Regions from separate parts of the Halomonas sp. DN3 genome, predicted to be linked through region 4. Evidence: predicted binding sites of a transcription regulator. Region 4 holds the regulator's gene; each other region holds the start of a gene.

Region 1 (5,351 bases), 990 kb from region 4:
CGCACCGCGCGCACATCCCGGCAAGCCACCAGGCGGCTTTGAAGCCCCAGCCGATCCTTGAGCCCCGCATCCAGCGCGGCCTGAGAGACAAAGCTCACCCGGGTCGCTGCGGCGGCCTGGCCCAGCGCCCCGAACATCGGACGGTAGTGCACCGGCTGGGGAGTCGGGATAGAGGCATTGGGGTCGCCCATGGGGGCCATGGCGATCATTCCCCCCTTGAGCACCAGCGCCGACTTGACGCCGAAGAAGGCCGGGTCCCACAGCACCAGGTCGGCCAGCTTGCCCACCTCGACAGAACCGATCTCATCGGCCAGGCCGTGGGTGATGGCGGGGTTGATGGTGTACTTGGCCACATACCGGCGGGCACGCAGGTTGTCGGCGCCACGTTCTTGATCTTCCGGCAGTAAACCACGCTGCACCTTCATCTTGTGAGCGGTCTGCCAGGTCCTGCACACCACCTCGCCGACGCGTCCCATGGCCTGGGAATCAGAGGCGATCATCGAGATGACGCCGAGGTCATGCAGGATGTCCTCGGCGGCGATGGTCTCGCGGCGAATGCGCGAATCGGCGAAAGCCACGTCCTCGGGAATATTGGGGTCGAGGTGATGACACACCATCAGCATGTCCAGGTGCTCGTCGACGGTATTCACCGTGTAGGGCCGGGTCGGGTTGGTCGACGACGGCAGCACATAGTCCTTCGAGCAGGCGGTGATGATGTCCGGTGCGTGGCCGCCTCCGGCGCCTTCGGTATGGTAGGTATGGATGCCGCGCTGCTTGAACGCCGCCAGGGTGTCCTCGACGAAACCGGACTCGTTGAGGGTGTCGGTGTGGATCGCGATCTGGACGTCGTAGCGCTCGGCCACGCTCAGGCAGGTATCGATGGAGGCCGGGGTGGTCCCCCAGTCCTCGTGCAGCTTGAGCCCCATGGCGCCCGCTTCGATCTGGGCCTCCAGCGCTTCAGGCAGGCTGACGTTGCCCTTGCCGAGCAGACCGATGTTCATCGGCAGGCTGTCGCAGGCCTTGAGCATCTGGTGGATGTGCCAGGCCCCCGGCGTGCAGGTGGTGGCGTTCGATCCGGTGGCAGGCCCGGTACCGCCCCCCAGCATGGTGGTGATGCCGCTGGCCAGGGCCTCGTCCACCAGCTGCGGACAGATGAAGTGCACGTGGGCGTCGATGGCGCCGGCGGTGAGGATCTTGCCCTCGCCGGCGATGACCTCGGTGCCGGGTCCGATCACGATGGTGACGTCCGGCTGGGTGTCTGGATTGCCGGCCTTGCCGATGGCGGCGATGCGCCCCGCCTGAAGGCCCACGTCGGCCTTGACGATGCCCCACCAGTCAAGGATCAGGGCATTGGTGATGACGGTGTCCATCACCGTCTGGTCGAGACGCTGGCTCTGCCCCATACCGTCACGAATGACCTTGCCACCACCGAACTTGACCTCGTCGCCGTAGTGGGTGGCGTCCTTTTCTACCTCGATCCACAGCTCGGTGTCTCCCAGGCGCACCCGGTCGCCGACGGTGGGGCCATAGATGTCGGCATAAGCCTGACGGCTAATCTTCATCGGGCGTCCTCCTGGCCGCTGTCGCCGCTGGGTGCACCGGCATCGTCCAGCGCGCCCATGACTTCACCTCGAAAGCCGTAGATATGACGACGCCCGGCGAAGCTCACCAGGGTGACCTCACGGCTCTGCCCCGGCTCGAAGCGCACCGCGCTGCCGGCGGCCACGTCCAGACGAAAGCCCCGCGCCCTGTCGCGATCGAACGCCAGTGCCGGGTTGGTCTCGGCGAAGTGATAGTGGGATCCGACCTGAATCGGTCGATCTCCGCGATTGGCCACCTCCAGCGTGACCCTGTCGCGACCCTCGCACAGGGCGATGTCACCGTCCTTCAGTTGGTATTCTCCGGGGATCATCCCGCGCCCTCCCTATTGGTATCAGCGTATGAGCCTGTCGCGTCGTCCCCGGATCAAGCCGGGGCCTGGCAGCGTCACGAGATCGGGTTGTGCACCGTTACCAGCTTGGTGCCGTCAGGAAAGGTGGCCTCGACCTGCACCTCGTCGACCATTTCCGCCACCCCTTCCATTACCTCGTCACGCCCCAGTATCTGGCGCCCTCGGCTCATCATCTCGGCCACACTCAGGCCTTCCCGGGCACCCTCCATGATCTCGCAGCTGATCAAGGCCACCGCCTCGGGATAGTTCAGCTTGAGCCCCTTGGCGCGTCGCCGCTCGGCCACCAGGCCAGCGGTAAACAGCAAGAGCTTGTCCTTGTCACGCGGTGTCAGCTCCATCCTTTCATCCTCGATGTTGGTCAGGGTGGCCAGGGGTCACCTGGCCCGCCCGGCATGGCATTCAGGTAAACCAGATGCGTGGCACACAGGCCTCGCGATCCATCAGCATCGGACGCAGCAAGGTCCAGGCCGCCTCGCACAGCGACCAGGCCTCGCGCCGCGAGTGACCGAGGTAGCGCAGCAGCAGGACGCCATCACGCACAGTGACGGCCCAGCGCTCGGCTTCACCAGCGCCGGGACTGCCGGCAAGGTCACTCCCTCCCTGCCCCAACCCTTGGCGCAGACGTTCGATCGCCGCGGACTCGTCTTCGAGCCCGACCGCCCACAGGGTTGCCTGGACGCTGCACCCTCGCTGCCCCCAGGCGCCGTGAAAACGACGATGGTCAGGGTCGAGGGGCTGGCGCTCGATCCACAGCGGTCGTCCGTCCCGGGACAGCCGGAAGCGCTGCTCGAGGTGGCCACTGGCAAACGGCAGGTCACTGGCCGGCCGCCCCAGCGCCAGCACCTCCCAGCCCAGGCAGCGGGCGCTGCCGGAAAGCTCGATCTCGGTGGCCTGCACCCCTCGCGAGCCGTCGAAGGCGATGGTTTCCTGGGGCAACCACTCGAGCAGCCCGCTCTCCTCGACCACCAGACGAGTGCGCTGGGACCAGGCCACGGCGTTGCGGTCGGCCCGATACAGCTTGTTGGCCGCCGGTGTGGTCAGCAGTGCCCGCGCGCCCGCGCCCACCCGCGCCTGGATATCCAGGATATCGCCGCTGACCAGGCCCCCCGGGGGATGCAGCAGATAGACGTGGCAGGTGCCGTCGCGGCCTTCGGGATAGAAGGGACGCTGCACCCGCAGGGGGCCGCGATGATCCACCCGATAGAGGCGAGTGGCCTGGCCATCATGGCGAAAGCCGAGATCGAGGCTGGCCTCCCAGCGCCGTCCTGCGTCGAAACGATGGCCGTGCCGATCGGTCGAATCCTGTGTTGTCTGCGCGCTCATGGCTCTCCCGGGCGGTCCGTCGAGTCGGCGTGGCAAGCGAAAGTAAAAAAGGCCACCACCATTGCCCAATCAAGGTGCAAGCCCCGTACCAGCTTCCCGAATCTCTATTTTTCTACTTATTTTTCAATTTCTTATAGAACAACCAAGGATTGCACCAGAGAAAAGCACGCCTTTGGTCGCGCACAAAAAAAGTGCGCAACCTTACGATTGCGCACCATTGATGTGCAGCGATTCACCCTGATTGACGCGCTACCGCTCAGACGGTCAGGTAGCGCTTCACCACGGCGTCGTCGAGCTCACCGATATCACCGACGGCGACTCTCCGCCCGCGATCGAGGATGGCGAAGTGGTCGGCGAAGCGTCGGGCAAAGGGCAGTTTCTGCTCCACCAGCAGCACGGTCAGCCCATCATCGGCGATCAACCGACGGATGACTTCGCCGATCTGGGCGACGATATTGGGCTGGATGCCCTCCCCCGGCTCGTCGAGGATCAACAGCTTCGGCTCGATCACCAGGGCGCGCCCGATCGCCAGCTGCTGCTGCTGACCGCCGGACAGATCGCCGCCACGCCGATGGCGCATCTCCTTGAGCACCGGGAACAGCTCATAGATCCGTTCGGGCACCTGGCGCAGGCCATCGCCACGGGCGGCAAGGCCAGTGCGCAGATTCTCCTCCACCGTCATCAGCGGAAAGATCTGGCGTCCCTGGGGCACATAGCCCACGCCCAGGCGTGAGCGATCCTCGAGGCGACGGCTTTCCAGCGCGACACCGTCGGCGTAGCGAAGCTCACCGCCGGTGATCGGCACCTCGCCCATGATCGCCTTCATCAGGGTGGTCTTGCCGACGCCATTGCGACCCAGCACACAGGTACAGGCCGCCCTGGGCACGTCGAGATCGAGATCCCACAGAGTATGGCTCTCGCCATAGAACTGATTGAGCCCGCGAATGCTCAGCATCGATCCACCTCCTTGCCCATCTCCTGCACCCACCGGCCGCAGACCTTCGCCCACAGCGTGGCCAGCCTGCCGCGGGATGCGCCGTCCGCCCAGTACAGCGCTCTTACCGAAGACTGCTGAGGTACCCGCTCCAGTCCGATCATGCCGCCTCCTCGTCGCCACCCAGGTAGACCTCGATCACCCTGGGGTCGCTTGCCACCTTGTCCATACTGCCCTCGGCCAGCACCGAGCCCTGATGCAGCACCGTCACCGTGCGCGCGATCGAACGCACAAAGCCCATGTCGTGCTCCACCACCACCACCGAGTGCTTGCCGGCGAGGCTCAATAACAGCTCTGCGGTACGCTCCATCTCCTGCTCGGTCATCCCCGCCACCGGCTCGTCGACCAGCAACAGTCGAGGGCGCTGCATCAACAGCATGCCGATCTCGAGCCACTGCTTCTGTCCGTGGGACAGGATGCCCGCCTGGCGGCGACTGAGCGACGCCAGACCCACCGTCTCGAGCACCTCCTCGATTCGCGCCAGCACCTCCCCGGTCATGCGCGCCTTGAGCGTCGGCCACAGACTCTTGTCCATGGCCATCGCCAGCTCGAGGTTCTCGAACACCGTCAGCGCCTCGAACACCGTGGGCTTCTGGAACTTGCGCCCGATGCCGAGCCGGGCGATCTCCGGCTCGTTCTTGGTCAACAGGTTGTGGCGGCTGCCGAACCACACGCTGCCCTGATCCGGGCGCGTCTTGCCGGTGATGATGTCCATCATGGTGGTCTTGCCGGCCCCGTTGGGGCCAATGATGCAGCGCAGTTCGCCGTCGTCGATGGTCAGGTTGAGATCATTGATGGCCTTGAAGCCGTCGAAGCTCACCGACACGTCCTCGAGATAGAGGATCGGGCCGTGGCGTACGTCGACCGGCGATTGTTCCGGGACCAGGAAGTCGAAGACCCGATCGCGATCGGCCAGGCTCTGAAGAAAGCTCATGAGGTGGCCTCCCTGGGGGTTGCATCTAGCGTGTCGGTTGGCGTGTCGGCTGGCGTGTCGCTGTCATCGTCGCTGCCTTGCTGGCGAGAGCGTGACAAAAGCCCGGCGATGCCCTGAGGCAGCAGCACTGTCACCAGCACGAACAGCGC
Region 2 (5,351 bases), 2.2 Mb from region 4:
AAGGTTCATGGGGGTAGGCCTCAGAATCGTGACGCTACCCCCGACGCCGAGAGTAGCGGTGCAACGTCGCCACCACTCTAGGCCACCGATAACAGGCTGATGATATGCCCCTTGGGGTAGACCGGTCCGGGCAGGCTGGTTAAACCGTCGCCCCCCGGTCTTGCCGCCCCATGTCCGCTCAGGCCTCCTGGTCTTCCGCCAGCGATGGCAGCAGCACCTTCAGCTTGCGGGTCAAGGTATTGCGCCCCCAGCCCAGCAGCTCGGCGGCCTCGCCCTTGCGTCCGGCGGTGTGCTTGAGCGCGGTCTCGATGAGGATGCGCTCGAAGTCCGGCACCGCCTCTTCGAGCAGGTGGGTGTGGCCCGAGGCCAGGGCGCTGTCGGCCCAGGCGCGGAAGGCTTCACGCCAGTCACCACCGGCGGCGCTGTCATCGCCGCCGCGCAGCTCCGGCGGCAGGTCCTCGACCAGGATCTCGCGCCCGGAGGCCATCACCGTCAGCCAGCGACAGGTGTTCTCGAGCTGACGCACGTTGCCTGGCCAGTCCACCCGGGTCAGGAACTCCTCGGCTTCGCGGGTCAGCACCTTGACGTCGGTGGACAGCTCCTTGGCCGCCTCGACCAGGAAGTGCCGCGCCAGCCGGGGAATATCCTCGCGCCGCTGGGACAGCCTTGGCAGGTGCACGCGGATGACATTGAGGCGGTGGAACAGGTCCTCACGGAAGCGGCCATCGGCGACCAGCGTCTCGAGGTCCTGGTGGGTCGCGGCGATGATGCGCACGTCCACCTTGACCGGCGTATGACCACCGACCCGATAGAACTCGCCGTCGGCCAGTACCCGCAGCAGTCGGGTCTGGGTCTCCGAGGGCATGTCACCGATCTCGTCGAGGAACAGGGTGCCGCCGTTGGCCTGCTCGAAGCGCCCCTGGCGACTGGCGCTGGCGCCGGTGAAGGCGCCCTTTTCGTGGCCGAACAGCTCCGACTCGATCAGATCCCGGGGAATCGCCGCCATATTGAGGGCGATAAAGGGGTTGGCGGCGCGGGGACTGTGCTGATGAAGCGCACGCGCCACACGCTCCTTGCCGGTCCCGGACTCGCCGTTGATCAACACCGTGATATGCGAGTGCGCCAGGCGCCCGATGGCCCGGAACACCTCCTGCATCGCCGGCGCCTCGCCGATGATCTCGGCGTCGAGTCCTTCGGGCACGCTGACCGGCCGCTGGCGCTCGCGCACGTGGGCCACCGCGCGTCGCACCAGGGCCAGCGCCTCGTCCACGTCGAACGGCTTGGGCAGGTACTCGAAGGCTCCGCCCTGATAGGAAGCCACCGCACTGTCCAGGTCGGAATGGGCGGTCATCACGATGACCGGCAGGTCCGGGTGCACCTGGCGCACCTTGGCCATCAGATCGAGTCCGTCGATGCCTGGCATGCGGATATCGGTGACCAGCACGTCGGGCGGCTCGGCCAGCAGTCGATCGAGGATACCGTCGGCCCGCTCGACCGCCTCGACCTCAAGGTCCGGCTGCGCCAGGGCGCGCTCGAGCACCCAGCGTATGGCCCGGTCGTCGTCGACGATCATTACACGAGCGGTATCAGTCATGACTCATCTCCAGGGGAATCAACAGACGGAATTCGGTACGTCCGGGCTCGGACTCGCATTCGATCAGCCCTTCGTGCTGGTGCAACACCGACTGGGCGATCGACAGCCCCAGGCCACTGCCCTCGGCACGACCGGACACCATCGGATAGAACAGGGTCTCGCGTAGCGTCTCGGGGACGCCCGGGCCGTTGTCGATCACGCTGACGTCGCAGACCAGACGATGGCGCTGGGCGCCCAGGGTGAACTGGCGGCGCGCGCGGGTCCTCAGGGTCATCACCGGGTTCGGTGTCTCGGACTCGACCAGCGCCTGGACGGCGTTGCGGGCCACATTGAGCACCGCCTGAATCAACTGGGCTTCGTCGCCGGTCAGCTCCGGCAGGCTGGGATCATAGTCGCGCTCGATGCTGACTTTCGGCTGCTCGACCAATAGCAGCGCGCGCACACGTTCCAGTACCCGGTGGATGTTCAGTGGCTCTCGTCGACTCACCCGGTTCGGCCCGAGCATGGAATCGACCAGATCCCGGAGTCGATCCACCTCTTCGATGATGATCCGGGTGTACTCCTTGAGCGCCGGCGTCTGCTCCAGGTCACGCTCGAGCAGTTGCGCCGCGCCACGAATACCCCCCAGGGGGTTCTTGACCTCGTGAGCCAATCCCCGCGCCAGCACCTTCATGGTTTCCTGGCGCGACTGCAGCGCTTCCTCGCGGGAAATTCGCAACAGCCGATCCCGCGGCTCCATCTCCAGCAGCAGCTCGTCGGGCGACAGCGGCGTCACGGTGTAGTCCACCGTCAGCGGCTCTCCGCCGGCGAGGACCAGCCGCGCCTCCCGCTGGGTATAGGGATGCTGTCCATCCCGGGCACGTATCAGCACCTCGGCGATATCATCCTCGCCGCTGAGCCAGTCTGTCAGCGCCACGCCGGCAACCCGACTGGCGCTGACCGCCAGCAGGGTCTCGGCCGCCGGGTTCATCCAGGTCGGTCGCAGCTCACCGTCGAGCAGCATGACCGCAGTTGTGAGGTGTTCGATGATGCCAGGCGTCATGGGTCCATCCTGATGGGGCGAAGCGCCCGCTCGATAGAGGCCGCCACGAAGCCAAGCCGGCATTCCATGATGGCGGTTCAGGTCTCGGCCTCGAGCAGGCGTCAGACAACAACATTCAAAGCAAGAAGCGGGCCAGCCTTGGTGCCTGTGGCACACTCCCGCCGCGCAAGCGCCAGCACGGTGCTCGTGTCGAGGAAGCGGGTCACCGCCGGCGCACTTGCGCACCATTTTAGTGCACCAACCTGGTGCAGGGCAGTCTCGTCTGGATCATTGTCCGCACAAGGCCCGGAGATCGCGGACTAGGGCGGCGCAGGACGAAGGGGGTTGGCGGGAAGCAGGCGGCTGGCACGCTGCACATGGATGACGATGTCGGCACTGCGTTGACGCACCTCTCCCGACGGGGCCAGCACCACCAGTCCCAGGCGATGCTCACCACGCTCCAGATTGGTGAGCCACAGAGGACCGCTGCCGCTGACGCTGGTGGCCAGCACGCCGTCGACCTCCAAGCCGAGACGGTCCCCCGTTGCCGGCGGGGGACTGATTGCGGCCAGCACCTTGAGCCGTCCCCCGACTCCAGTGGGCAACACGCTGTCATCCGCCGGGGAGGCGATGGCCAGGACATCGTGGGGCTGGAAGACATCGGCGTCGCCATCTGGACCTGGAACGGAAGGCGCCGCAGGCCTGGAGGGCGATGCCACATCCAGCGCGGGGGCGCTGGACAACGGCGGCGGATCCAGTTCACGGGCGCCGGCCGAGGGCGTGTCGCTGTAGCGCACGACGCCGTCGGCACCGACGCTGCGATAGATCGTACTCGCGGGCACCGCCTCGGCCACGATCAATGCCAGCCCGGACGATACCAGCAAGGCAATCGCCACCAGCAACAACCGTATCAGCGGCGCAGTTTCGCCCTCGCCCGACACCCGGCCTGCCCTGCCCGTCCATCCCTGCATCATCGTGATTGCCTTCAGCGACCGTCCCCTGAAGAGGATGACGGCCGCCACGACCCGCGCCAAGGGGATCCCTTGCCCAGGCGCAAGGCCCGCGCAAAAAAATCGGCCCCGCGATGATCGCGGGGCCGACGGAACGCACGAGGCGCTGTGCCGATCAGCAGCTGTAGTACATGTCGAACTCGATCGGGTGGGTCGTCATGCGCAGACGCTCGACGTCCTCGTTCTTCAGCTCGATGTAGGCATCGATCATGTCATCGGTGAAGACGCCGCCTTCGGTCAGGAAGCTGCGACCCTCGTCGAGGGCTGCCAGCGCCTGGTCGAGGCTCTCGGCCACGGTCGGGATGGCCTTGCCTTCTTCCGGCGGCAGGTCATAGAGGTTCTTGTCCATGGCGTCGCCAGGATGAATCTTGTTCTTGATGCCGTCGATGCCGGCCATCAGCATCGCCGCGAAGCACAGGTAGGGGTTGGCGGTCGGGTCGGGGAAACGCGCCTCGACACGCTTGCCCTTCGGGCTTGCGGTGTACGGGATACGGATGGACGCAGAACGGTTGCGGGCGCTGTAGGCCAGCATGACCGGCGCTTCGAAGCCCGGCACCAGACGCTTGTAGGAGTTGGTAGAAGCGTTGGTGAAGGCGTTCAGGGCGCGGGCGTGCTTGATGATGCCGCCGATGTAGTACAGCGCCATTTCGGACAGACCCGCGTACTCGTCACCGGCAAACTGGTTCTGACCGTCCTTCCAGAACGACTGGTGGACGTGCATGCCGCTACCGTTGTCGCCGACCAGCGGCTTGGGCATGAAGGTGGCGGTCTTGCCGTAGGCGTGAGCCACATTGTGGATCACGTACTTCATTTCTTGAACTTCGTCGGCCTTCTTGACCAGGGTGTTGAAGGCAACACCGATCTCGTTCTGGCCGGCGTTGGACACCTCGTGGTGGTGCACCTCGACCTTCTGGCCGATGGCCTCGAGGGTGTTGCACATGGCACCGCGCATGTCATGGAAGCTGTCCACCGGCGGAACCGGGAAGTAGCCGCCCTTGACCCGCGGACGGTGACCCAGGTTGCCACCTTCGACGGCGCGGTCGGTGGACCAGGCACCCTCTTCGGAGCTGATCTTGTACATGGCGCCTTCGATATCGGCCTTCCAGTGCACCTCGTCGAAGATGAAGAACTCGGGCTCGGGGCCGAAGAAGGCGGTGTCGCCCAGGCCAGAGGACTGCAGGTAGGCCTCGGCGCGCTTGGCGATGGAGCGCGGATCACGCTCGTAGCCCTGCATGGTGGCCGGCTCGATGATGTCGCAGCGCAGGATCAGGGTGGCGTCTTCGGTGAAGGGGTCGAGGAAGCCGGTGCCGTCCTCCGGACGCAGGATCATGTCGGACTCGTTGATGCCCTTCCAGCCGTTGATGGAGGAGCCATCGAACATCTGGCCATTCTCGAAGAACTCTTCGTCGACCTCAGCGGCCGGAATGGTGACGTGCTGCTCTTTGCCGCGGGTATCGGTGAAGCGCAGGTCAACCCACTTCACATCATGTTCGTTGATCAGGGCGAGGGTCTTGTCTGACATGTGGTCCTCCAGAGTGGAACTTGTCTCGTGACTCGAGCGTTGCGCAACGGCGCCAATCCCATGTCACCGGTTTGAAACGGGGGATGATCCAGGGAACAAAAGGGGTACCGGGATCCTTTGTAGCACGCTCCCGGGACACTGCCCATGGCAACGTGCGCGACACGATGACACTGCCAACCACAATGCAGATTGCGTGCCAGCATT
Region 3 (5,351 bases), 1.6 Mb from region 4:
GGCGATGGCGCAGACCTGGCGGCCGATCTGGCCGTTGGCACCTATCACGAGTGTGGTCATGTCGGCCTCCTTGTCGATACCTGGAAATAACCATGGCGTCGATGGGGAAGACTTTCAACGGGGAGACTTTCAATGGGGAGGCGAATCGATGGCGACGCCGCCCGCAGGCCAGTACCCTGTGCGTCTTTCCCTCACCCACCCGCTCAGGAGCAGCGATGAATCCTCAGGACCTGGAACGCCTGGTTACCTTGCCGATGCCTTTCGGCAAGCATCAAGGTACCTTGATCGCCGATCTGCCCGGGCCTTACCTGGCGTGGTTTGCCCGGGTCGGGTTTCCCCCCGGAGAGATCGGACGCCTGCTGGCGCTGATGCACGAGATCGACCACAACGGCCTGAGCGACCTGCTGGAGCCGTTGCGACGCCGCGGCTGAGCGGCGCCACCTGGCGGGGAGAACCGGTCGCCGTCGTCAGACCGCACCCTTGTCGGTCTAGCTTAAACCGCGTCCTTGTCGGTCGAGGTCAGACAGCATCCTTGTCGGTCTCGCCGGTACGGATACGAATGACTTGCTCGAGGGGGGTGGCTGAAGACAGCTGCCATCGTCGGTCAGACAGCGTCCTTGTCGGTCTCGCCGGTACGGATACGAATAACTTGTTCAAGGGGAGTGACGAAGATCTTGCCATCACCGATCTTGCCGGTGTTGGCGACCTGGACGATGGCTTCGATGACCTGCTCGGTCATACCGTCGTCGACCGCCACCTCAAGCTTCACCTTGGGCAGAAAGTCGACCACGTACTCGGCTCCCCGGTACAGCTCGGTGTGGCCCTTCTGACGGCCAAAGCCCTTCACTTCAGTGACGGTGATGCCCTGAACACCGATCTCGGAGAGCGACTCGCGGACGTCGTCGAGCTTGAATGGCTTGATAATCGCGGTCACCAGTTTCATGGCGGGTTCCTCATCCTGTCCGTGTGGGGGCGGCGTCGGTCGTGCCTGGCGCCAACCCGTTGGCGGCGCGCCGTTGCGCCTGTCCTGACTAGTGTGACAAAGCATACCCCTGGCGAACAGCAATAAAAAAGGCCCCCGAAGGGGCCAGGAGGAGCACGCCAGCTCACTGGTGTCGCGGTAAGCTCTAGCTTACTTCTTGACGACGTTAAACTCGGGGTAGGCTTCAAGACCGCATTCGGCCAGGTCGACGCCTTCGTATTCTTCTTCTTCGCTGACACGCACACCCATGATTGCCTTGATGATCAGCCACACGACCAGGCTAGCGATGAAGACCCAGGCGAAGATGCCGATGATGCCGAGCATCTGGGCGCCGAAGGTGGCGTCGGCGTTGTTCAGCGGGACCGCCAGGACACCCCAGATACCGGCCACACCGTGGGCGGAGATGGCACCGACCGGATCGTCCAGGCGCAGCTTGTCGAGGACCACGATGGCGACCACCACCAGGACACCGCCGACTGCACCGATCAGGGTGGCGCCGAGGGCCGTGGAGGACAGCGGGTCGGCGGTGATGGAGACCAGGCCAGCGATGGCGCCGTTCAGGGCCATGGTCAGGTCAGCCTTGCGAAACCAGATCTTGGCCAGGATCAGCGCGGCGATGACACCCCCGGCGGCGGCAGCGTTGGTGTTCACCAGCACCTGGGCCATGTTGTTGGCGGAAGACACGTCGGAGAGCTTGAGCTCGGAGCCGCCATTGAAGCCGAACCAGCCCAGCCACAGGACGAAGGTACCCAGGGTCGCCAGCGGCATGTTGGCACCGGGGATGGCGTAGATGGCGCCGTTCTTGCCGTACTTGCCCTTGCGCGGACCGAGCACCAGCACACCGGCCAGGGCTGCAGCGGCACCCGCCATGTGGACAATGCCGGAACCTGCGTAGTCGGAGAAGCCTGCTTCGGACAACCAGCCGCCGCCCCAGGTCCAGTAGCCGGAGACCGGATAGATCACGGCGGTCATGACCACGGCGAAGGCCAGGAAGGCCCACAGCTTCATGCGCTCGGCGACAGCGCCGGAGACGATCGACATGGCGGTGGCCACGAACACGACCTGGAAGAAGAAGTCGGCGCGGGCCGAGTAGTAGGGTGCGTCTTCACCACCTGCCAGCACCGCATCGACGCTGTTTTCCGCGCCGATCAAGAAGCCGAGGTTGGGGATGAAGCCGCCGGCGTCGGAGGAGTACATCAGGGCGTAGCCCACCAGCAGATACATGGTGCAGGCGACCGCGAACAGCACGATGTTCTTGGTCAGAATCTCGGCGGTGTTCTTGGCCCGGACCAGGCCGGCCTCGAGCATGGCAAAACCGGCGGCCATCCACATGACCAGGGCGCCGCAGATAAGGAAGTAGAAGGTGTCCAGCGCGTAGCTGAGTTCACTGATATCGACCATGGAAGTGTCTCGCTATATTTTTATCGGAAGTCGGGTCAGGGGACGGGGATCAGACCGCGTCGGAGCCGCGCTCGCCGGTGCGAATGCGGATGACGTCTTCCAGCGGCGTGACGAACACCTTGCCGTCACCGATCTTGCCGCTGTTGGCCGCGTTGCAGATGGCTTCCAGCACGCTGTCCAGTCGGGCCTCGTCGATCGCAACCTCGACCTTCACCTTGGGCAGAAAGTCGACGACATACTCGGCGCCGCGGTATAGCTCGGTGTGGCCCTTCTGGCGGCCGAAGCCCTTGACCTCGGTCACGGTGATGCCCTGGACGCCGTTGTCGGCCAGCGCCTCGCGGACGTCGTCCAGCTTGAAGGGCTTGATGATGGCGGTGATCAGTTTCATGGCATGGCTCCCTACGTGCATAAGGTGGCGGCTTGTTTCCGCTCGGTGCATGGATATCTATGCATAGCGATATACGTGCCATAAATTTGGCAAAAGCTTTGTTTACAATGGCTTGTGGTTGTTTTGGAAGGCGAGAGACGAAAAACACCCGCGAGTTTGCGGCACTGCATCAAAGTTAATGCACTGTTTTGGTGCTGGCGCGTATTAGTGGTGCGTCATTGGCGAGCATGTTGTGCTGGGTGGAGCAATGGGTCGCGTGCTGAGCCGCGTGCCGGGTAGCCTGTTGGTATCAGGGAGTCGCCAATGCGCCGGGCGCCAATGGGCAAGGGCCACGAAGCATGCGTTGGGCGCCCGGCTTGCGTATCCTGTCGGCAACGGAGTTCCCATCGACGTTTCAAGGAGAGCCATCATGGTCAGTCAGGATCGCATCAGCCGTTTGGCACAGCAGATCGGCGAGCGCTTGCAGGGCGCCTCCCAGGCCCCGGAAGACATCCAGAAGGGGGTCCAGCAGGTGGTGCGTGGCGCCTTCGATCGTCTCGAACTGGTGTCACGCGAGGATTTCGACATCCTCATGGACGTGTTGCAGCGCACCCGCTCCCGGGTCGAGGCGCTGGAAAAGCAGGTAGCGGCGCTGGAGAGCCTGGTCGAGGAACGTGCAGCGCCCGCTGGCGAAACGACCGCGGCGCCAGCCGTGGCCGAGGAAGCTGCCGAGGTGCCGGTGCCGCCGGAACAGGGCAAGCAGGACGAGGCATCGAGCGGTTCAGCCGACAAGCCCTCCGCCTGAGGCTTCGGACGCAGAACGTCACAAGATATGCCGGCCCGCCCTGGCGGGGGGCCGGCATGCGGCGCCGGTGAGGTCGGCGTGCTCTACTGGTCATGAGCCTTCCGTCAGGCAGGGAGCCCATGACGCTTGCCATCATTGCCACCCGTGCGGGACTGGGGCTGGACGCCCCCGAGGTGCAGGTCGAGGTACACCTGGCCAACGGCCTGCCGGGCATGACCCTGGTCGGCCTGCCCGAGACCGCAGTGCGCGAAAGCCGCGAACGGGTGCGCAGCGCCCTCGCCACCTGCGGCCTCGACTACCCGTTACGCCGTATTACCCTGAATCTTGCTCCCGCCGATCTGCCCAAGGAGGGTGGACGCTTCGATTTGCCCATCGCGCTGGGTCTGCTGGTGGCTTCCGGTCAGTTGCCCGCCGCCGCACTGGAGGGTGTCGAGTGCGCCGGCGAACTGGCCCTCGATGGTCGGTTGCGGCCAGTAACCGGCATGCTGCCCTTCGCCATGGCCACCCGTCAGGCCGGGCGGCGCCTGATTCTGCCCGAGGCCAACGCCGATGAGGCGGCCTTGGTCAACGGCCTGGAGGTGCTGCCGGCGGCACACCTGCTCGACGTCGTCGCCCACCTGGTCGGGCGCATTCCCCTCGCTGCTCACCTACCCGCCGCACCGCCGCAAGACGGGCCTGCGGCGCTGGATCTGTGCGATGTGCGTGGCCAGTATCAGGCCCGGCGAGCGCTGGAGGTGGCGGCGGCGGGTGGGCACAACCTGCTGTTTGCCGGGCCGCCCGGCACCGGCAAGACGTTGCTGGCCAGCCGACTGCCCGGGCTCTTGCCACCGCTTGGCGATGACGAGGCGCTGGAGGTAGCGGCGATTCGCTCGGTGTGCGCGCTTCCCCTGTCCGATGGCTTTGGCCGTCGTCCGTTTCGCTCGCCCCACCACACCGCCAGCGCGGTCTCGCTGGTCGGTGGCGGCTCGCGTCCGCGGCCCGGCGAGATCTCGCTGGCCCATCGCGGCGTGCTGTTTCTCGACGAGTTGCCGGAGTTCAGTCGCCAGGTGCTGGAGGTATTGCGCGAGCCGCTGGAAAGCGGCGAGATCCATATCGCCAGGGCCAGCCACGAGCGGCGATTTCCTGCTCGTTTTCAACTCGTTGCAGCAATGAATCCTTGCCCCTGCGGCCATCTGGGTGATCCGCGTCAGGACTGTGTATGCACCGCGTCCCAGATCCAGCGCTATCAGGCGCGCCTGTCCGGCCCCCTGCTAGATCGCATCGACCTGCAGGTGGAGGTGCCGGCGCTGCCGGTGGAACAGTTGACGTCGCATCAGCCGGGGGAAAGCACCGAGATGGTGCGCCGACGCGTGATGGCGGCGCGTCAGCGTCAGCAGCAGAGGGGGACGCTCAACGCCCAGCTCGCCGGCGCAGCGCTGGAGCGCGCCTGCGCCCTGGATGTGGCCGAGCGCACCTGGCTGGCGCAGTCGCTTGAGCGCCTGCGGCTGTCCGCCCGGGCCTACCACCGGGTGCTGCGGGTGGCGCTGACCCTGGCCGACCTGGCCGGGCGCGAACGTCCGTGCCGTGATGACCTGATCGAGGCCATCGGCTATCGCCAGCTGGATCGGCTGTTGCGCAAGGGCTGACGGGCGCCGCACGGTCGTTCCATGCACCCGTTATCGCCAGGCATGGCCCCTGCCCGGGTCCAGGCCTTGCCCGAGAAGTCGACGAGCGCAGGCACTTTTCAGCAAGCCCTAGAGCGCGTCGGCGTCGAAGGCGCCGCTGATGACCGTGGACCACAGCGCGGCGCCGTCGCC
Region 4 (5,351 bases):
GGCGTAGGGATGCCACACCGGAGAGGTCATGTCGGCTCCTGAAGGACGCTTGGTGGTAAACTGAGTGACGAGTTAAAAGTTTACCACTGCTGCTGCTACCGTCGCCAACGCCAGCGCTCGTACCCGGAAAACCGGGGTAGCGCGGGGCAGGCGAGGGCACAAGGAGGAGCGGTGCTTTCCTCAGGGATGCTGGGCGTCGACACGTTCGAGAAAGCGCTCGAACAGGAACGCCTCGTCGTTTTTCAGCGAGCGACTCAGGCAGTCGATGAACTCTCGGCGCGGATAGGTGAAGACCCGCGGCGCCTTGTAGGCATCCAGATCGATGGCGATCACCTCTCCGTCGACGACCAGGAAGTTCTCGGTGTGCAGGCCACGACAGTGGATACGGTCACGGTACAAGGCTTCGAGAATGTCCAGGTAGCGGTTCTGCAGTTCCGGAGAGTCGAGGACCAGCTGTTTGAGCGCGATGCCGTGCACGTTGGCGGTGACCAGACGATAGCGCTCTGCCGACAGGATTTTCGGTGTGGCGATACCCAGTCGCTCCAGTCGGCCGGCGACATAGCGAAAATTGTGGCCGGGGTAGCGCCGGATGCCCAGGCGGTAGCGCCAGCGATCGCTGGTCTTGGGCGTGAAGGTCTTGATGAAGGCGTCCTGGTCCGGCTCGTAGTGGACCTCGGTGTACTTGCCGGTCTGGATCAGTTGCATGGCGTCCTTGGCAGGCAGGGGGTGGCGGTCAAAACAAGGAGAGGGAAGACGTCAGGCGTCTTCGTCGAAGCGTGCGTCGAACAGTGCCTCCAGAGCGTCCAGCACCGCGTCCGCGTCCTTGCCTTCGGCCTCCAGGGTCAGCTCCGTACCGCAGGGGGCGGCCAGCATCAGCAGCGACATGATGTTGGCGGCGTCACCCGAGCGGCTGCCATGGTGGACGGTGACGGTGGCGTCAAAGGGTTGGCAGCAGGTGACCAGGCGTGTCGCGGCGCGTGCATGCAGGCCACGACGATTGGTCAGGGTCAGGGTGCGTCGGGCCACGCCTAGAGTCCTCCGCTGTCCAGTCGGCGTTGCTGGCCGAGTTCGCGGTGGCGTAGACGGACGCGGGGATGCTGGTCGGCCAGGGCCGAGGCGATTCCCTCGGCCAGGTAGACCGAACGATGCTGTCCTCCGGTGCAGCCCACCGCCACGGTGAGGTAGCTGCGCTGGCTTTGCTGATAGCGCGGTAGCCAGGTGCGCACCCAGGCGAGAATGTCGCGCTTCATGTCGGCGACGTCCTGATAGCGTTCGAGGAAGTCGATGACGCTGGGATCGCAGCCATTGGCATCACGCAGCGATGGTTCCCAGTAGGGGTTGGGCAGACAGCGGGCATCGAACACGATGTCTGCATCCGGCGGCACGCCTCGCTTGAAGCCGAAGGACTCCACGGTCAGGCTCAACTGGCCGCTGCGGTGATCGGCGACCTGTTCGGCGATGCGCGAACGCAGTTCGTGCACCGACAGGCGAGAGCTGTCGATGACCAGATCGGCCAGGTCTCGAATACCCGAAAGGGCCTTCTGTTCGGACTCGATGGCCTCCGCCAGGGTCATGTCGCTATCACGGGTCAGGGGGTGACGGCGCCGCGTGTGGGAATAACGCTCGAGCAGAATTCGCGCATCACTGGTCAGGTAGACCACCTGGCAGTCGATCGGACTCTGCTTGAGGGACGCCAGCTGGGCGGGGAAGCGTTCCAGCGCCTCAGGCAGGTTGCGGGCGTCGACGCTGACGGCGATACGGCGGGAATGACCGTTTTCCAGCTCGTCCACCAGGGCGCCCAGCAAGGTCGCGGGAAGGTTGTCGATGGCGTAGAACCCCAGGTCCTCCAGGGCCTGAAGGGCCACGGACTTTCCCGAGCCGGAGCGACCACTGATGATCACGAGCTGCATGTCCTGTCTCCTTGGGCAGGCGTCCATTGCTGATGGCCTAGGCAAGGCCGCGATCAGGAGGGAGTGTCGTCCCCTGGCGCCTGCTGGCGGATGGCTTCCTGCAGGCGCTCGTGAAGCTCGCGCTGGGAGCTGGCGTGGCGCAGACGGTGACGTGTGTCGGCGTCGTTCATGACGCCGGCGACCTGGCCGAGCAGGGCGAGATGGGCGTCGTCGGCCTCTTCCGGTACCAGCAGCACGAACACCAGATCGACGGGCTCACCATCGATGGCATCGAAGTCGACAGGTTCCGCGAGTTTGAGGAAGCCGGAGATGGGCGCCTTGCAGTGGGGGTTGCGGGCATGCGGAATGGCGACGCCATTGCCGATGCCGGTACTGCCCAGGCGCTCACGTCCGATCAGCCGACTGAAGACCTCCTGGCTGTCTAGGCTCGGGGTGTTCTGCGCAATGAAGGTGCTGAAAAACTCCAGCACCCTCTTCTTGCTGCCTCCCGGGACATCGAACAATGTGCGCTCGGGAGGGAGAATGGCTTCCAATGTCATGAGAGTCAGCGAATTCCGGCGCCTTGGGCGCGGGCTTGGGATTTTTCCTTGTGCTTGACCAGCTGGCGGTCCAGCTTGTCGGCAAGGGCGTCGATAGCAGCATACATGTCGCCGTCCTGCGCTTCGGCATGCAGGTCGGCACCGGCGGCGTGAAGGGTGCAGGCGGCCAGCTGGCGTTCCTTTTCCACCGAGAGGGTCACCTGGACGTTGGTGATGTTGTCGTAGTGGCGCTCCACACGGGTGAGCTTCTCTTGTACGTAGTCACGCAGGGGATCGGTCAATTCGACGTGGTGGCCGGTGATGTTGACTTGCATGACAGGCTCCTTGCTCTTTCGGGTGGTGGCTTGATTGTAACCCTTTTTCCGATCCTGCAAACCCCCTCGACGCTACGCAGAAAGACGCAGATGTCATGCGAAATTTCAAGTGCTTGCGCTTTCCCGATAACTAGGCTAGCGACGCCGCAGCGCAAGGACTCAGCGCAGTCGCTTGCGCTCGCTGGAAGACGGAATATTCATGGCTTCCCGGTACTTTGCCACGGTGCGTCTGGCGACATTGACGCCGTCTTCCGCCAGCAATTCCACCAGTTTGCTGTCCGACAGAGGTTTGCGGGCAGGTTCCTTTTGAATCAACGATTTGATCATGGCGCGGATGGCGGTACTGGAATGGGCGTCGCCATCCTGGCCGACCTGGCTCGAGAAAAAATACTTCAACTCGAACACGCCGCGAGGCGTGTGCACGAACTTCTGGGTGGTCACGCGGGAGATGGTGGACTCGTGCATCTCCACCTTGTCTGCGATATCGGCCAACACCAACGGTTTCATGGCCGCTTCTCCCTGCTCGAGGAAGTCGATCTGACGCACCATGATTTCCCGGCCGACCTTCAGCAAGGTGTCGTTGCGGCTGGACAGACTCTTGATCAGCCAGCGCGCCTCCTGCAGGTGGTCCTTGAGGAACTGGTTGTCCTGGCTCTTGTCTGCGCGCCGAATCAGAGCAGCGTAGTCGGGCTGGATGCGCAGTCGGGGCATTGCATCCGGATTGAGTTCAACGCGCCAGCCCTCTTCGGTGTGGCGTACCACCAGGTCGGGAATGACGTAGTCGTTGTCGCTGTCACCGAACTGGCTGCCGGGACGTGGGTCGAGGCTCCGGATCAGCTCGATGACGCTGTCGAGTTGGTCGTCATCGAGTCCTAGTCGGCGCTTCAGCAGGCGTCGGTCGCCGCTGGCCAGTGCCTCGAGAAACTGACGTACCAGTCGTCCGGCCTGGGGCAGCAGGACGGTATCGCGAGGCAGGCTATCCAGTTGCAGCATCAAACACTCGCGCAGGTCGCGGGCGAACACTCCGGTCGGTTCGAACTGTTGCAGCCGAACCAGCACCGCCTCCACCTCGGCGAGGGGAGGGGGGCGACGACCGTCTTGCTCGAGCCCCTGGGCAATGTCATCCAGTGTCTGCTCGAGATAGCCGTCGGCGTTGACCGCGTCGAGCAGGCTCTCGGCGATCAGGCGCTCCTGGTCGCTGACGTCGAGCATCGCCAGTTGCCAGCTCAGGTGGCTGTGCAGTGACTGGGAGCTTGCCTGGCGCTCGAAATCCGGCGCCTCGCCACTGCCGGCGGGGGTGGTGCCCAGGTCCTGGTAGGTGTCGGACCAGTCGCTGTCCACACTGAGTTCCGAGGGAATCTGATCCGCCCAGTCATCTTCCACGGCTTCCCTGGTCTGCTGTTCGCCGAACTCGTCCTCGAGTTCGAGCATGGGGTTGGCCTCCAGCGCCTGCTGGACCTCCTGGCGCAGGTCCAGGGTCGAAAGCTGCAGCAGGCCGATCGCCTGTTGCAGTTGCGGGGTCATGGTCAGCTGGGTACCGATGCGCAGCTGCAGTGACGCCTTGAGGGCCATGGGTCGGGATCCACCAGTGTTGTCGAAAGGCTTTACCCTAACGACGAGTCATCAGACATGCAAGCATCTTGCCAAGTTGGTGTTTTTTGACCTATGGGAGGGAGTGAAAAGGTCGATGTGGAACAACTTGGTAGGGGGGGAGGTGCTTCTTTCGAGGGAGGCCCTGTGTGCAAGGTGAGGCCGACCCTTTCGGGGTCGGCGGTTGGATGCTGATGCTGGCAAGTGTTGCGGCCGCTTGATGCGACTGCGGCTGTCGGGCGGCCCTGCGGTCTAGAGGCGGAAGTTCTCGCCCAGGTAGACCTCCTTGACGCGCTGGTTGGCGAGGATGGACTCGGCGCTGCCCTCGGCGATGATCTGGCCGTCGCCGACGATGTAGGCACGATCGCAGATATCGAGGGTCTCGCGCACGTTGTGATCGGTGATCAGGACGCCGATATCGCGGGCCTTGAGTTGACGAATGATGGACTTGATCTCGCCCACCGAGATCGGGTCGACCCCGGCGAAGGGTTCATCGAGCAGGATAAAGGCCGGCTCGGTGGCCAGGGCGCGGGCGATCTCGACCCGGCGCCGCTCCCCGCCGGACAGGCTCATGCCGGGGTTGTCGCGAATATGGCTGACGTGGAAGTCCTCGAGGAGCTGCTCGAGACGTGCTTCTCGGCCCTCGCGGTCGAGGTCCTTGCGGGTCTCGAGGATCGCCATGATGTTGTCGGCCACCGACAGCTTGCGAAAGATCGAAGCCTCCTGAGGCAGGTAGCCGATACCGGCCAGCGCGCGCTGGTGCATGGCCGCGCGGCTCAGGTCCCGATCATCGATGCTGATGCTGCCGGCGTCGGCTCTGACCAGGCCGACGATCATGTAGAAGGAGGTGGTCTTGCCGGCCCCGTTGGGGCCCAGCAGACCGACGATGCTGCCCTGCTCGATCGACAGGCTGATGTCCTGGACGACGCGACGCTTCTTGTAGCTCTTGGCCAGATGGCGAGCGTGGAGAGTCTTCATCAGTTTCCTTGGCTTTCCGG

Evidence for each region. The regulator sigma-54, encoded in region 4, starts transcription at its own class of promoters, with help from an activator protein. The targets are predictions, from matches to a motif close to TGGCACNNNNNTTGCTNT.
Region 1: a site for sigma-54 is predicted at 3,348-3,365, ahead of NKF27_RS11790 (urease accessory protein UreD). Genes of this name have one in related genera too.
Region 2: a site for sigma-54 is predicted at 2,754-2,771, ahead of glnL (nitrogen regulation protein NR(II)). Genes of this name have one in related genera too.
Region 3: a site for sigma-54 is predicted at 2,835-2,852, ahead of NKF27_RS00530 (P-II family nitrogen regulator). Genes of this name have one in related genera too.

Annotation. Positions count from the first base shown of each region.
Region 1 is NZ_CP099965.1:2,711,475-2,716,825, forward strand. It holds gene ureC (urease subunit alpha) at 1-1,562, opposite strand, end outside; gene NKF27_RS11780 (urease subunit beta) at 1,559-1,912, opposite strand; gene ureA (urease subunit gamma) at 1,987-2,289, opposite strand; gene NKF27_RS11790 (urease accessory protein UreD) at 2,351-3,274, opposite strand; gene urtE (urea ABC transporter ATP-binding subunit UrtE) at 3,531-4,229, opposite strand; gene NKF27_RS11800 (hypothetical protein) at 4,223-4,372, opposite strand; gene urtD (urea ABC transporter ATP-binding protein UrtD) at 4,369-5,202, opposite strand; gene urtC (urea ABC transporter permease subunit UrtC) at 5,199-5,351, opposite strand, start outside.
Region 2 is NZ_CP099965.1:4,384,034-4,389,384, forward strand. It holds gene NKF27_RS18985 (hypothetical protein) at 1-9, opposite strand, end outside; gene ntrC (nitrogen regulation protein NR(I)) at 179-1,594, opposite strand; gene glnL (nitrogen regulation protein NR(II)) at 1,587-2,636, opposite strand; gene NKF27_RS19000 (DUF4124 domain-containing protein) at 2,936-3,589, opposite strand; gene glnA (glutamate--ammonia ligase) at 3,741-5,147, opposite strand.
Region 3 is NZ_CP099965.1:114,577-119,927, forward strand. It holds gene NKF27_RS00510 (SDR family oxidoreductase) at 1-60, opposite strand, end outside; gene NKF27_RS00515 (DUF3820 family protein) at 216-431, shown strand; gene glnK (P-II family nitrogen regulator) at 605-943, opposite strand; gene NKF27_RS00525 (ammonium transporter) at 1,133-2,383, opposite strand; gene NKF27_RS00530 (P-II family nitrogen regulator) at 2,433-2,771, opposite strand; gene NKF27_RS00535 (accessory factor UbiK family protein) at 3,181-3,555, shown strand; gene NKF27_RS00540 (YifB family Mg chelatase-like AAA ATPase) at 3,675-5,180, shown strand; gene NKF27_RS00545 (hypothetical protein) at 5,289-5,351, opposite strand, start outside.
Region 4 is NZ_CP099965.1:1,718,728-1,724,078, forward strand. It holds gene bioA (adenosylmethionine--8-amino-7-oxononanoate transaminase) at 1-30, opposite strand, end outside; gene NKF27_RS07600 (hypothetical protein) at 181-705, opposite strand; gene NKF27_RS07605 (HPr family phosphocarrier protein) at 757-1,026, opposite strand; gene rapZ (RNase adapter RapZ) at 1,029-1,910, opposite strand; gene ptsN (PTS IIA-like nitrogen regulatory protein PtsN) at 1,964-2,449, opposite strand; gene raiA (ribosome-associated translation inhibitor RaiA) at 2,455-2,763, opposite strand; gene NKF27_RS07625 (RNA polymerase factor sigma-54) at 2,923-4,335, opposite strand; gene lptB (LPS export ABC transporter ATP-binding protein) at 4,606-5,331, opposite strand; gene lptA (lipopolysaccharide transport periplasmic protein LptA) at 5,331-5,351, opposite strand, start outside.